DNA from 3 places in the Providencia sp. PROV004 genome. Region 2 is predicted to be linked to each of the others. Evidence: predicted binding sites of a transcription regulator. Region 2 holds the regulator's gene; each other region holds the start of a gene.
What was found. Region 2 encodes CRP, which controls carbon source genes, mostly activating them, when cyclic AMP is high. Its sites were predicted from a motif close to ATGTGANNNNNNTCACAT; they were not measured.
Positions count from the first base shown of each region.

Region 1: a site for CRP is predicted at 2,432-2,449, ahead of FVA69_RS07695 (NupC/NupG family nucleoside CNT transporter). Genes of this name have one in related genera too.
Region 3: a site for CRP is predicted at 1,843-1,860, ahead of FVA69_RS10285 (sugar transporter). Genes of this name have one in related genera too.

Region 1 covers NZ_CP042859.1:1,774,551-1,778,825, forward strand. Annotated here, with positions in the region: gene zipA (cell division protein ZipA) at 1-162, shown strand, start outside; gene ligA (NAD-dependent DNA ligase LigA) at 220-2,238, shown strand; gene FVA69_RS07695 (NupC/NupG family nucleoside CNT transporter) at 2,514-3,698, shown strand; gene FVA69_RS07700 (DUF3820 family protein) at 3,780-3,995, shown strand; gene FVA69_RS07705 (MarR family winged helix-turn-helix transcriptional regulator) at 3,992-4,275, opposite strand, start outside.
Region 2 covers NZ_CP042859.1:343,095-347,369, reverse strand. Annotated here, with positions in the region: gene FVA69_RS01535 (phosphoribulokinase) at 1-627, shown strand, start outside; gene FVA69_RS01530 (OsmC family protein) at 718-1,119, opposite strand; gene crp (cAMP-activated global transcriptional regulator CRP) at 1,476-2,108, shown strand; gene FVA69_RS01520 (hypothetical protein) at 2,248-3,225, shown strand; gene FVA69_RS01515 (hypothetical protein) at 3,393-4,275, shown strand, end outside.
Region 3 covers NZ_CP042859.1:2,311,035-2,315,309, forward strand. Annotated here, with positions in the region: gene FVA69_RS10270 (alanine/glycine:cation symporter family protein) at 1-755, shown strand, start outside; gene FVA69_RS10275 (hypothetical protein) at 954-1,232, shown strand; gene FVA69_RS10280 (DUF2594 family protein) at 1,409-1,630, opposite strand; gene FVA69_RS10285 (sugar transporter) at 2,000-3,199, shown strand; gene FVA69_RS10290 (SMR family transporter) at 3,338-3,670, shown strand; gene FVA69_RS10295 (DUF333 domain-containing protein) at 3,718-4,017, shown strand.

The DNA.
Region 1 (4,275 bases), 1.4 Mb from region 2:
CCGTCTTACGGTGATGCAGGGCAAAATTTCAAACTGATGTTGCAAGCGGCTCAACGTATCGCATCAGATGCGGGAGGGGTTGTTCTTGATGACGAACGCAAAATGCTGACACCTCAAAAAATAGAGGTGTATCATGCACGAATTAGAAACACACTAAGTTAAGTAAACATTGAACAAAACCCCCATTAATTGGGGGTTTTTTATCTGTATGAGTGAATCATGACTACCAAACAAGAAATAGACGAATTAAAAAAGCAGTTACGTCATCATGAATATCAGTACCATGTATTAGATGCGCCTGAAATTCCAGACGTGGAATATGACAAGTTAATGCAACGTCTAAAAGAGATAGAGGCGCAGCATCCTGAACTTGTCACCAGTGATTCACCGACTCAACGTGTTGGTGCTGCACCATTAGCTGCGTTTGATACCGTACGCCATGAAATTCCTATGTTGTCGCTAGATAACGTTTTTGATGAAGAAAGCTATCTTGCGTTTGATAAGCGAGTCAGGGATCGCTTGAAAAATCATCAAGAACTGACTTTTTGTTGTGAGCTCAAGTTAGATGGGTTAGCGGTCAGTTTGCTGTATGAAAACGGTGAGCTAGTACAGGCCGCGACTCGGGGCGATGGAACCGTAGGCGAAAATATTACTGCGAATGTTCGAACCATTCGTGCTATCCCATTGCGTTTAACGGGAAGCAATATTCCTGATCGCGTTGAGATCCGTGGGGAAGTTTTTATGCCCCAAAAAGGCTTTGAAGCGCTTAATGAGCAAGCACGCAAAACGGATGGCAAAGTCTTTGCAAACCCACGTAATGCAGCAGCAGGTTCTTTACGCCAATTAGACCCACGTATTACCGCCAAAAGGCCGCTTACTTTTTATTGTTATGGTGTGGGGCTTGTGGAAGGAGGCTCTTTACCGGATACACATTATGACCGTTTAATGCAATTCAAGGCATGGGGTTTACCGGTTAGTGATTATGTTCAATTACGTGTTGGTCATCAGGCAGTATTGGATTTTTACCATGAAATTGAGCAAGTTCGACCTGACCTTGGCTTTGATATCGATGGTGTGGTTATTAAGGTTAACTCGATTGCGATTCAAGAAGAGTTAGGGTTTGTTTCTCGAGCACCTCGCTGGGCGACCGCATTTAAATTTCCAGCGCAAGAACAAGTGACATTATTAAAAGATGTTGAATTTCAAGTCGGGCGTACCGGGGCTATCACGCCTGTCGCGCGTTTAGAGCCCGTGCAAGTTGCAGGCGTCGTTGTCAGCAATGCGACTTTACACAATGCCGATGAAATCGAACGCCTTGGTGTGCATATTGGTGACAAGGTTATTATTCGTCGAGCCGGAGATGTTATTCCGCAAATCGTCAGTGTTGTGGTTGATAACCGCCCTGCAGATAGCCGGGAAATTGTTTTTCCAACTCATTGCCCAGTATGTGGCTCTGATATCGAACGAATCGAAGGCGAAGCGGTAGCGCGCTGTACAGGTGGGCTTATTTGTGGGGCACAACGCAAAGAAGCACTGAAACATTTTGTCTCACGCAGAGCAATGGACGTCGATGGCATGGGCGATAAAATTATCGACCAATTAGTTGAAAAAGAGTATGTCAAAACGCCGGCAGATTTATATCAATTAAGTGCGGGTATCTTAACAGGCTTGGATAGAATGGGGCCGAAATCGGCACAAAATCTGGTTGATGCACTCAATAAGTCTAAACAAACGACGTTAGCTCGTTTTATTTATGCCCTTGGAATTCGTGAAGTTGGTGAAGCAACGGCGGCAAACTTAGCCGCGCATTACACCACACTTGAAGCCGTGATGGCGGCAGATGAAGAGTCACTAAAAACGGTTCAAGATATTGGTCATGTGGTCGCGAAGCATGTGGTCAATTTTTTCCGCGAACCTCATAACCAAGCGGTGATTGAAGATTTACTGACTAAGGCAAATATTCATTGGCCTGAAGTAAAAGTCGTCAACAGTGCAGAAATTGATAGCCCATTTGCAGGTAAAACGGTAGTGCTAACAGGGTCAATGAGTATCTTGACGCGTGATGAAGCCAAAGACAAATTAGTCGCTTTAGGTGCAAAGGTTTCAGGAAGCGTCTCTAAAAAAACAGATTTGGTGATTGCTGGTGAGGCTGCAGGTTCTAAATTAGCGAAAGCAAATGAACTTGGCATACGTGTTATAGATGAAAATGAATTGATTCGTTTGCTGAATATTCAATAGTGAACTATATTCAATTTGGCTTAGTTGCCTACAATCTCTGTAGGCAACAATTTTGTACGCAGGTTGTTGTAAGTCTTAACTTAAATTCTCAGTAAAATTTCTGTGCAAAAAAAGCGAATACTAGGATTTGTTATAGTTGAAACGTGATCCCCTTCTTCTTTTTGCAAAATACACCTAGTAAGCTTTCATATTAATGTGACCTCCGTCTCATTTAAATGTTGTCTATTACATAGAATATGCACATAGACTGATTCTTAAATTTGTTGGAGTCGCATATGACCTCGATCCTGCATTTCGTTTTATCTTTAGTAGTAATAGCTGCTCTTGCTATTTTAGCCAGTAGTAACCGTAGAGGGATCCGCCCTCGCTATGTTGTTCAACTACTGGTTATTCAAATTGCATTAGCTTATCTGTTCTTAAAATCGAATATTGGCGAATCATTTGTTCTTGGTGTGGCAGGGGTATTTACCCACTTGCTAGGCTATGCAGCAGAAGGGACCAAATTTATTTTTGGCGGTATGATTGAAGGCAACTTAGCGTTCTTCTTCTTACAAGTATTATGCCCAATCATCTTTATTTCTGCATTGATCGGGATCTTACAGCACGTCAAAATTCTTCCTATCGTGATCCGTATCATCGGTACCGTGCTATCGAAAGTGAATGGTATGGGGAAATTGGAGTCATTTAACGCAGTCAGCTCATTGTTATTGGGTCAGTCAGAAAACTTTATTGCGTATAAAGACCAATTGAACCGGATGTCAGACCGCAGAATGTACACCATGGCCGCAACAGCCATGTCAACGGTATCTATGTCTATCGTTGGGGCATACATGACCATGTTAGAGCCACGTTTCGTGGTCGCTGCATTGGTTCTGAATATGTTTGGTACTTTCGTTATACTCTCACTGATTAACCCGTATCCACCGGAAGGTGAAGAAGATATTCAAATGAGCAACCTGCATGAAGGGCAAAGCTTCTTTGAAATGTTAGGTGAATATATTCTTGCTGGGTTTAAAGTAGCGATTATCGTTTCAGCGATGTTAATTGGTTTTATTGCCCTCATTGCGATGATTAACGGTATTTTCTCAGCCGTATTCGGTATCGACTTCCAAACCATGTTAGGTTACGTGTTCTATCCGTTTGCGTGGATACTTGGTATTCCTGCTGATGAAGCCTTACAGGTTGGCGGAATTATGGCAGTGAAAATGGTAACAAATGAATTCGTTGCGATGGACGGCTTACAAGCGATTGCTGGTGGGTTATCTGAGCGCTCTGTTGGTATCTTATCTGTATTCTTAGTTTCTTTCGCTAACTTCTCATCCATCGGTATTATTGCGGGTGCGATTAAAGGCTTAGATGAGAAACAAGGTAATACCGTGGCTCGCTTCGGTTTGAAATTACTGTACGGTTCAACCTTAGTTAGCTTCTTATCTGCAGCCGTTGTCGGGTTAGTTTTGTAATCCACTAAAACATGCTAGATTAAGAAACGGCGTTCAAATGAGCGCCGTTTTTTTATGCTTTGATACAAAAGAGAACTAATAATGGAAAAACAAGATCTCATCGATATGGCCAATACCTATATGCCATTTGGTAAATATAAAGGCTGCGTATTAATTGATTTACCCGAAGAATATTTATTATGGTTCTATAAGAAAGGAGAGTTTCCTGCTGGACGTTTAGGGCAGTTAATGGAGATGACTCTAGGATTAAAAATAGAAGGCTTAGAAGGACTTGTAAAGCCTTTAAAGAGGGGTTAATCGTGCCCCAGTGCGTGAGTAATCTTCTGGCTTAAAGTAATAAATAACTTTTGCTCTTGGGGGGTTAATGCTGCTTTGACCTTAGCCGCGTTTTCAGCACGTCCTGTGGCTGCACGCTGCAAAAAATGATGCCCTTTGTCGGTTAAATGGGTGATCAGTTCCCGTCTATCTTCTTCAGATTGATATTGCTCGACAAATTCATAATATTTCAGAACTCGAAGAAACTTCGATAAATTTTGGCGAGAAAGGCCAAGTGCTTGGCTTAACTGGCTTGGTGTTA
Region 2 (4,275 bases):
ACCTTAGTTGACTATGCAAAAACGGGTTGTGGGCAATCCCGTAAATATCTACATACTTATGATGAAGCGGTACCTTATGGCTTGCAGCCCGGGACATTTACCCCTTGGGAACCGCTGCCAGATAAAACGGATATTTTGTTTTATGAGGGGCTACATGGCGGTGTTGTCACACCGGAACATAATGTCGCACAACATGTTGATTTACTTGTCGGTGTTGTCCCTATAGTCAACCTAGAATGGATCCAAAAATTAATCCGTGATACGACAGAGCGAGGGCACTCCCGTGAAGCCGTTATGGACTCTGTCGTGCGTTCTATGGGCGACTATATTAATTACATCACGCCACAATTTTCTCGCACTCACATCAATTTTCAACGCGTTCCAACGGTAGACACCTCTAACCCATTTTCGGCTAAAGCTATTCCATCACAAGATGAAAGCTTTATTGTGATCCGCTTTCGTGGGCTAGAGCAAATTGATTTCCCCTATTTGCTATCAATGATATCTGGCTCTTTCATTTCTGCAATGAATACAATTGTCGTCCCCGGAGGAAAACTAGGTTTAGCCATGGAATTAATTATGGCGCCAATAGTCGAAAAACTAATTAATCAAAAGGACAACAATTAAATTATTTTTTGATTAATAAATAAGATGCTTATCATTAATTAAGGTAAGCATCTTTTAATTCAAATATACCAATAAAAATTAAATTTATTTTTAGTTTTTTATTTCAAAGCTGTGTGTGACTTCAACGGTTTTCTCTAACATCAATGCGACTGAACAATATTTTTCAGCAGAAAGTTGAACGGCTCGTTCGACCGCTTTTTCCGTTAATTCATTCCCTGTTACAATAAAATGTAAATGGATTTTCACAAAATAACGAGGGGCTTCTTCGCGACGCTGTGAGGTTAATTTCACCTCACAATCCGTAATATCATAGCGGCCCTTTTGTAGAATCGAAACGACATCAATCGCGCTGCAACCACCCGCAGCCATTAGCACCATTTCCATTGGGCTTGGGGCGTTATCACCTGCATTGCCGTCCATCATCACTTGGTGCCCAGACGCAGACTCCCCTAGAAAAGAAAGTCCTTCAACCCACTTAACTCTTGCTTCCATTATATTTCCCCTTGAAATGAAATCGGTTTAAAGGCTACATTGTTCCATAGATACAATGAATGTTATATCAACTTTATTTGGCTGAAGCGATACAGGGAAGACTTTCTTTATTGGATATGCTACAAACAATACTTAGTTGATAGGATTAAGATCAAAACTCAACGGTTTAATTGATCATATTATAGTGTTGATATCAATTTGCGTTACCCAAAGCAATCAAAAACGCTGAAGCAATCAGCTGTTAGATTATTTAAAGGTATATAAGGCAAATTAATATGCTAAGCTAGTGACTTTAAAGCCAGCCTTTCTAGTATGTTTTTCTGAATGGCTGCAATAACATACAGAGGATAACGCTAATGGTTCTCGGCAAGCCACAAACAGACCCTACTCTTGAATGGTTTTTGTCACACTGCCATATTCATAAATATCCATCCAAGAGCACTCTTATCCATCAGGGTGAGAAAGCAGAAACCCTTTACTATATCGTTAAAGGTTCGGTGGCTGTTTTAATTAAAGATGAAGAAGGCAAAGAAATGATCCTCTCTTACCTGAATCAGGGGGATTTCATTGGTGAGCTTGGGTTATTTGAAGAAGGGCAAGAACGTACTGCGTGGGTTAGAGCCAAAATAGCCTGCGAAGTTGCTGAAATTTCTTACAAAAAATTCCGTCAATTAATTCAGGTAAACCCTGATATTTTAATGCGCCTTTCTGCGCAAATGGCTAGTCGCTTACAAACAACATCTGAGAAAGTCGGTAACCTCGCATTCTTAGACGTTACAGGCCGTATTGCTCAAACGCTATTAAACTTAGCTAAACAACCTGATGCAATGACACACCCAGACGGTATGCAAATCAAAATTACTCGTCAGGAAATAGGCCAAATCGTGGGTTGTTCCCGTGAAACAGTCGGCCGTATTCTAAAAATGTTAGAAGACCAAAACCTGATCTCTGCACATGGTAAAACCATTGTTGTTTACGGTACTCGTTAATTAACCTTTCAGCCTGGCCACCTTTGGCTGGGCTATTTATTTATCATATTAAATTCTAATAAAATCGCTTCTTTATATTCTCTTTATCACTTCCCCTTATAGAATAATAATTATTATCTTATTAATTAGGGAAATATTTATGACCATTACATTAGGCTATTTATCGGGTAATCCGACGATTTTCAAAAAAATCATTAATTCCGATGATTTCATCAAAAAAATTTTTACGATTACCTCTTCACTGAAAAAAAGTCCACTTGATACGAATAACCAGCTAAAACCAACTCGTACCTGTAGCACTGAGAGTATTGATTCCGCCTATGAGAGCGACTTAGAAGAAACCAATAATATTAAGTGTTTAAGCACTGGTGAATTTTACGAAAAAGTCAATCAATTGAAAATTAAGCTATACGGAAAATATTCATCTACTTTTCTTTCTGAGCAAAGTACAGACTCATTAATAAAAGAAAATAGAGTTATTCTTGACCAATACAAAGAACTCCCCAAAAAAAATGCTGAATATGCTGATTTTTTATATCGCGATATTAGAATCCCTGGCATTAACAATAAAAGTCTACAAGAAAAAAAAGAGATTATAAAAAAATTTGTATTACCTAAACCTCTAACTAATAAAAATGGTTCAATGCTTCCTTTAAAAAAACAAATCATTCAAGAGTCTATTCGTCATATCACACTACCTTCCGTGGGTATAAAATATAAAACAGAAAGCAAATTTAATAAGAAATTAGTTTATATACATTACAAAATTTGTGAAGAAAATCGGCCTAATCAAAGAATCACCTCTTTGCCAAAAACCACTTTTGAGTTCAAGGGAAATATACCGCAAACAAAGTCATCATTACTAAGAGCACAACGAATAAAAGAACATTATAATTTATCGAGTAAAATTACCACACAGAAAACCAGCCTTAGCAAAGATAACTTAGCAAAAAATAAAATTTTAGTTAATAGTTCTGATTTATTAAAAATAATAGAAAAAGAATACCAATTTACCCAAGAAATGAATAACCATATAAAAATAATCGCTGAAATAGACGCCCAAATGAAGACTAACTCTCAATTACTAGCACTTTACAAGTCACCAATAATAAAATAAGTAAAATCGACTTATTATTCAATCAATTAAAATATTTGCATTGGCTAGAACAAATCCAAACACAAATATCACACACATGTAAATAAATAATCATAAACATCGATTTATTATATTAACTAACCTAAAAACAACCCAAAATAGCATTAATTGATAATTAAGGATCTCTCATGCACATAGACACCATCAATAGAAATGTAAGCAATCCCATCTTTAAAAAAAACATAGCATTAGAAATAGCGGAAAATTATTTCCCAATAATTAAGAAAATACGTAATACTAGATTGAATAATTTCATTCATTTATTTAGTTTTAACAAAAAAAACAAAGTAAATATGGATTCAAAGTTTTACTTAGAGTTAAAAAAAATAGAAACCAAAAAAAATGAGAATAACTCACGATTAAAAGTCGAATTAAATCAAAATAAAATAATATCATTAGAAAATGAACTACTTAAAAAGTCGTTTGAAATATCCCCAACAGTAAAAAACACTAAAGATGAAATTAATAGAAAAATAAGTAACGCATTAAAAATAGACAAGCCCTATGTAGAAGAATTAGTCAACAATAAAATAATTAAAGAACAGAATGACCTAATAGACCATTACACATACCATATTAAAAATATAGAATTAATTGAAACTAAAGAACAATTAAAAAATGATATATACAAATTAAAATTAGAGATAAAAAACGAGTCAAAAATAAGAGGGATTTATTATCTTGAAAAAAAACATGAAATATTAGAGTCATCATATAAAGAGATAGAAAATACATTTGGGGTGGAAGACCAAAATGAAAATTTAAAATCATTAATTAATTTACAATTAATCATTAAAAATTTATTAATTAAAGAATTAGATGATATTAAAAACAAAATTCATAATATAACGTTAAATAACTATAATAAAAAATCCATTAACCCCAAAAAAAGTCAAATATCGAAAAAATTAATGGAAGAAAAAAACAGCGTAACCCCAGAAGAGTCAATAATTAAAAAAAATTTAATTATCTGTGATGAAGATGGTACCCCTATTTATCATGATGAGGACC
Region 3 (4,275 bases), 2.0 Mb from region 2:
CAGGAAAACTTGTCCCATTTATGACCGTTGCCTATTTTGGTGCGGGTGTCATTGTACTTGGCATTTATTTTACTGAGATCCCTGCGGCACTTTCACTGGTTGTTACTTCGGCCTTTAACCCAGTTGCTGCCCAAGGTGGGTTTGCGGGGGCGGCAGTATGGGCTGCAATCCGTTTTGGGGTTGCACGAGGCGTATTTTCCAATGAAGCTGGTTTGGGTAGTGCACCTATCGCCCATGCCGCTGCAAAAACACAAAACCCTATTCGCCAAGGACTTATTGCGATGTTAGGGACATTTATTGATACTATCATTGTGTGTTCTGTCACGGGGTTAACTATCATTATAACTGGTGGGTGGTTGACTAGTGAAACAGGAGCGACATTAACCGCATCATCATTCCAAACGGCAATACCAGGTGGAAATTATATTGTTGCTATCGCATTAGCCATATTTGCATTTACCACTATTCTGGGTTGGAGTTTTTATGGCGAAAAATGTGTGCAATATTTATTTGGGTTGCGTGCGATAAAGCCATATAGAGTGTTATGGTTGATTGCTTTACCTATCGGTGCAACACAATCACTTGATTTTGTTTGGTTATTGGCAGATACATTAAATGCCATGATGGCGATCCCTAATTTGATTGCCTTGTTGCTGTTAAGCCCCGTTGTTTATCGGTTAACACGTGACCATATAAATGATGTGAATGCAGACAGCATTGATATGGCAAAACAGTTCTACGACAACAAATCATAAACCAGCGATAATAAGCTTCATTTTAATAGTGAAGCTTATTATTTCGTCAATATCTCCCGTTATTCATCAATCTTCTCTATGGATAGTATGTAAATCATATATTTTTATAGGTAAAATCACGGAATTGCCTTAAATGCGCTATGCTTATAATAGATCGTGTAAACCATACGTATTTTATAAATTAAACAAGGGGATAGAATGGATATTCTTGAGAAAACGTTATTATTTGGTAATGATTTTTTGACAACGACAAACCCCGCTAGGTTAGTTCCGTTTAAATTTGAGATCTATCGTTCTGAGCAAGGTTTTTACCATCGGGTGTATAAGCAAGTTGGTATGTCAGGGGCTAACTTTGGACAAACGTTTCAAGTGTGGGCTTTTGAAGAGCAAAAAAGTTGGGATAAGCAAACCGACGATACAACAGTTGATGAATACATTCAGCATTGCCAAGATATTTATAAACGCAATAATACATAAGCTGTAGAAAAAAAAGCCCCCTTCATAGGGTTCTGAAGGGGGAGCTAAATGAATAAAGAATGGTTTAATTCATGAATAAAGATAGATGATTTTCACGATTAAAACTTAGTTATTTGTGCAGTTTAAACCACTTAACAGTAGGTATATCCTTAAAATAGCATTTATCGCTAAATAATCTATTGGCGATACCCTGTTTTTATCTGTTCTAACGTATTTTTGTAGGTTTCTGCTTGCTTTTCGTCTTCCATTTGTGCAATTTCGCGCTGCATCTTAATTAAGATTTTACCTGCATCCGCTTGGCCGATAGCTTTTAGCATATGTGTCAGTAAATTTTTAAGACAAGTCACTTCATCCGCTAAAGTATTAACGTTAGGTTCAGTTGGAAAATGGTTTTTCATTAAAGCGGTCCTTTGAGCATAAAAAATAATAGTGAGATTGTAGCATAGAAAGTAATGCGATGTGTTTTCAGATAACTGAATGTAATAAATATTCAGGTAAGTGGCTTAAATTTAAACAAATAGTTAAATGGTATAGTTGGGGAAATAAAAATAAGTAGGCATGATATTTTTCTTGCCAATAGATCAAGGGAACCTTTATGAGTAATGAAAAATTGTGATACAATTCACAAAAAAGTGTTGTTAGCAATATAGATTGCTCAGTAACGACTCAATCCTGTACTAAATACCAATATCCTTTCGCAGCATTTTTTACATACGGTTAAGCCGTTGGCATCTATTATTTGTGGGAAAGTGAAGGCTAAGAGAAATATGACGCAAGTTTCTAGAAAAACAGCTTGGATCCGTGTAATAGCATTAGCAGTTGCTGCATTTGTTTTTAACACAACAGAGTTTGTGCCTGTTGCATTACTCAGTGATATTGCAAAAAGCTTTGACATGACGGTCGCACATACTGGATTAATGATAACAATCTACGCGTGGGTTGTGGCTTTGATGTCGTTACCTTTGATGCTATTAACCAGTAAAATAGAGCGTCGCAAATTATTAGCTTTCTTATTTGTTATCTTTATTGTTAGTCACATCATTTCAGGGTTTGCGTGGAGTTTTGATATTTTAATAGCAGGGCGTATTGGTGTCGCTTTATCTCACGCAGTCTTTTGGTCAATTACGGCATCTTTAGCTATTCGGGTTGCTCCTGCGGGTAAAAAAGCTCAAGCACTTGGGTTATTAGCGACGGGAACGGCATTGGCAACAGTATTAGGTCTTCCTCTTGGCCGTGTAGTTGGGCAATTCTTAGGTTGGCGAGCGACATTTTTAGGTATTGGTGTTATAGCATTGTTCACTATGGTTGTGTTGATTCGCTTTTTACCACGCTTACCAAGTGAACATTCAGGCTCGTTAAAAAGTGTGCCGATGCTATTCCACCGGCCAGCACTCGTTGGAATGTTTGCGTTAACCGTTTTGGCAGTTACTGCGCATTTTACGGCTTACAGTTATATTGAACCTTTTGTTCGCGAAGTTGCCTTACAAAGCCAAAACTTTGCCACTTTACTACTACTGATTTTTGGTGGAGCGGGTATTGTTGGAAGTGTAATATTTAGTCGCTACAGCAGCAAATTTTCATTATCATTTTTACCTGCAGCAATCGCATTTATGACGATTTGCTTATTATTATTGATGCCATTAGGTAGAGATGTTTGGTCGTTGATTATGTTATCAGTGTTCTGGGGAATGGCCATGATGTGTATTGGTTTAGGAATGCAAGTTAAGGTCATTGATTTATCTCCAGATGCCACCGACTTGGCTATGTCAATTTTCTCTGGAATTTTTAACATTGGCATTGGTGCTGGCGCACTGTTAGGCAATCAAGTTATTGTTCATATGGGAATGACCCAGATTGGTTATATTGGCGGTGCGATTGGTGTCATAGCATTCATTTTGTGTGTCTTTTTATTCAAGCGCTATAGTGAGTCTCTTAACGATAGAGTAGACGTTGCCGCAAATCACTAACTCGCATTCTCATCATGAAGTCGAGATGAAAGCTCTGTGTTATTTTAATGATAAACAGAGCTTTTTATCGTTATCTGAGTAAATAATCAAAAAAGTGATAAGTTTTATCATAACTAATTCTAATAACAAGGAAATATAATGAAGGGGCTGGGTTTTTTATTAATGTCTATTATTGCCGAAGTTATTGCAACGACAACACTGAAGGCGTCTGATGGTTTTAGTCGTTTTTGGCCATCGTTGATTGTTATTATCGGTTATGCAGTCTCTTTTTGGGGGCTTTCGCAGGTAGTAAAAATCATGCCATTGGGTATTGCTTATGCAATTTGGTCAGGTTTAGGGATTGTATTGGTTTCTGTCGCTGCAATTTTTATTTACAACCAAAAACTCGATTTACCTGCAATTATTGGTATGCTATTAATTATTATTGGTGTCTTAGTCATCAATCTATATTCAAAAAGCGGCGGGCACTAAACGGTTATTGCAGAATGTTCAGGCAGCATCTTTGGAGAAGCAGGAAAATGTGGCATAGGGTTAATCAATTTTTTAAACCAGTACTAACAATGTTACTCACTGGGGCTATATCTGTCATGCTATCTGCGTGTGGTAGCTCAAACATAGATAACTCTGTGGAACATTCTGCGAGTCAATATGCTCAACAAGTGGTCAATTTAGGCCCTGGGGCACAAGAGGCCTGTGTTTCAGCGGGTGGGTTACCAGCGCTCACATTAGAATTAAATGGGTCACAAACAGCTGTATGCCAATTTGCGAATGGTAAACGTTGTGCTGTTGACATTATACAATCGGGTGCTTGTATATAACTCTTCTTTTTATGAAGTTAATTAACCTTTTATTAATCATTAATATGAGGTTAATTAACTATATGTATTCATTTAAATTAGTTTTGTTTTAATATTTATCTTTTCATTTATTGAGTTGTATTTTCATTTCTTATTCTTAAGTCGTCTAATTACGAGCATCTATTTAAGTGCTTATTTTAATTATTGATATTTAACGATGATATTACTAATATTAAATAACAAAGAATATTTTAGATAATTATAAAAGCACATATAAAG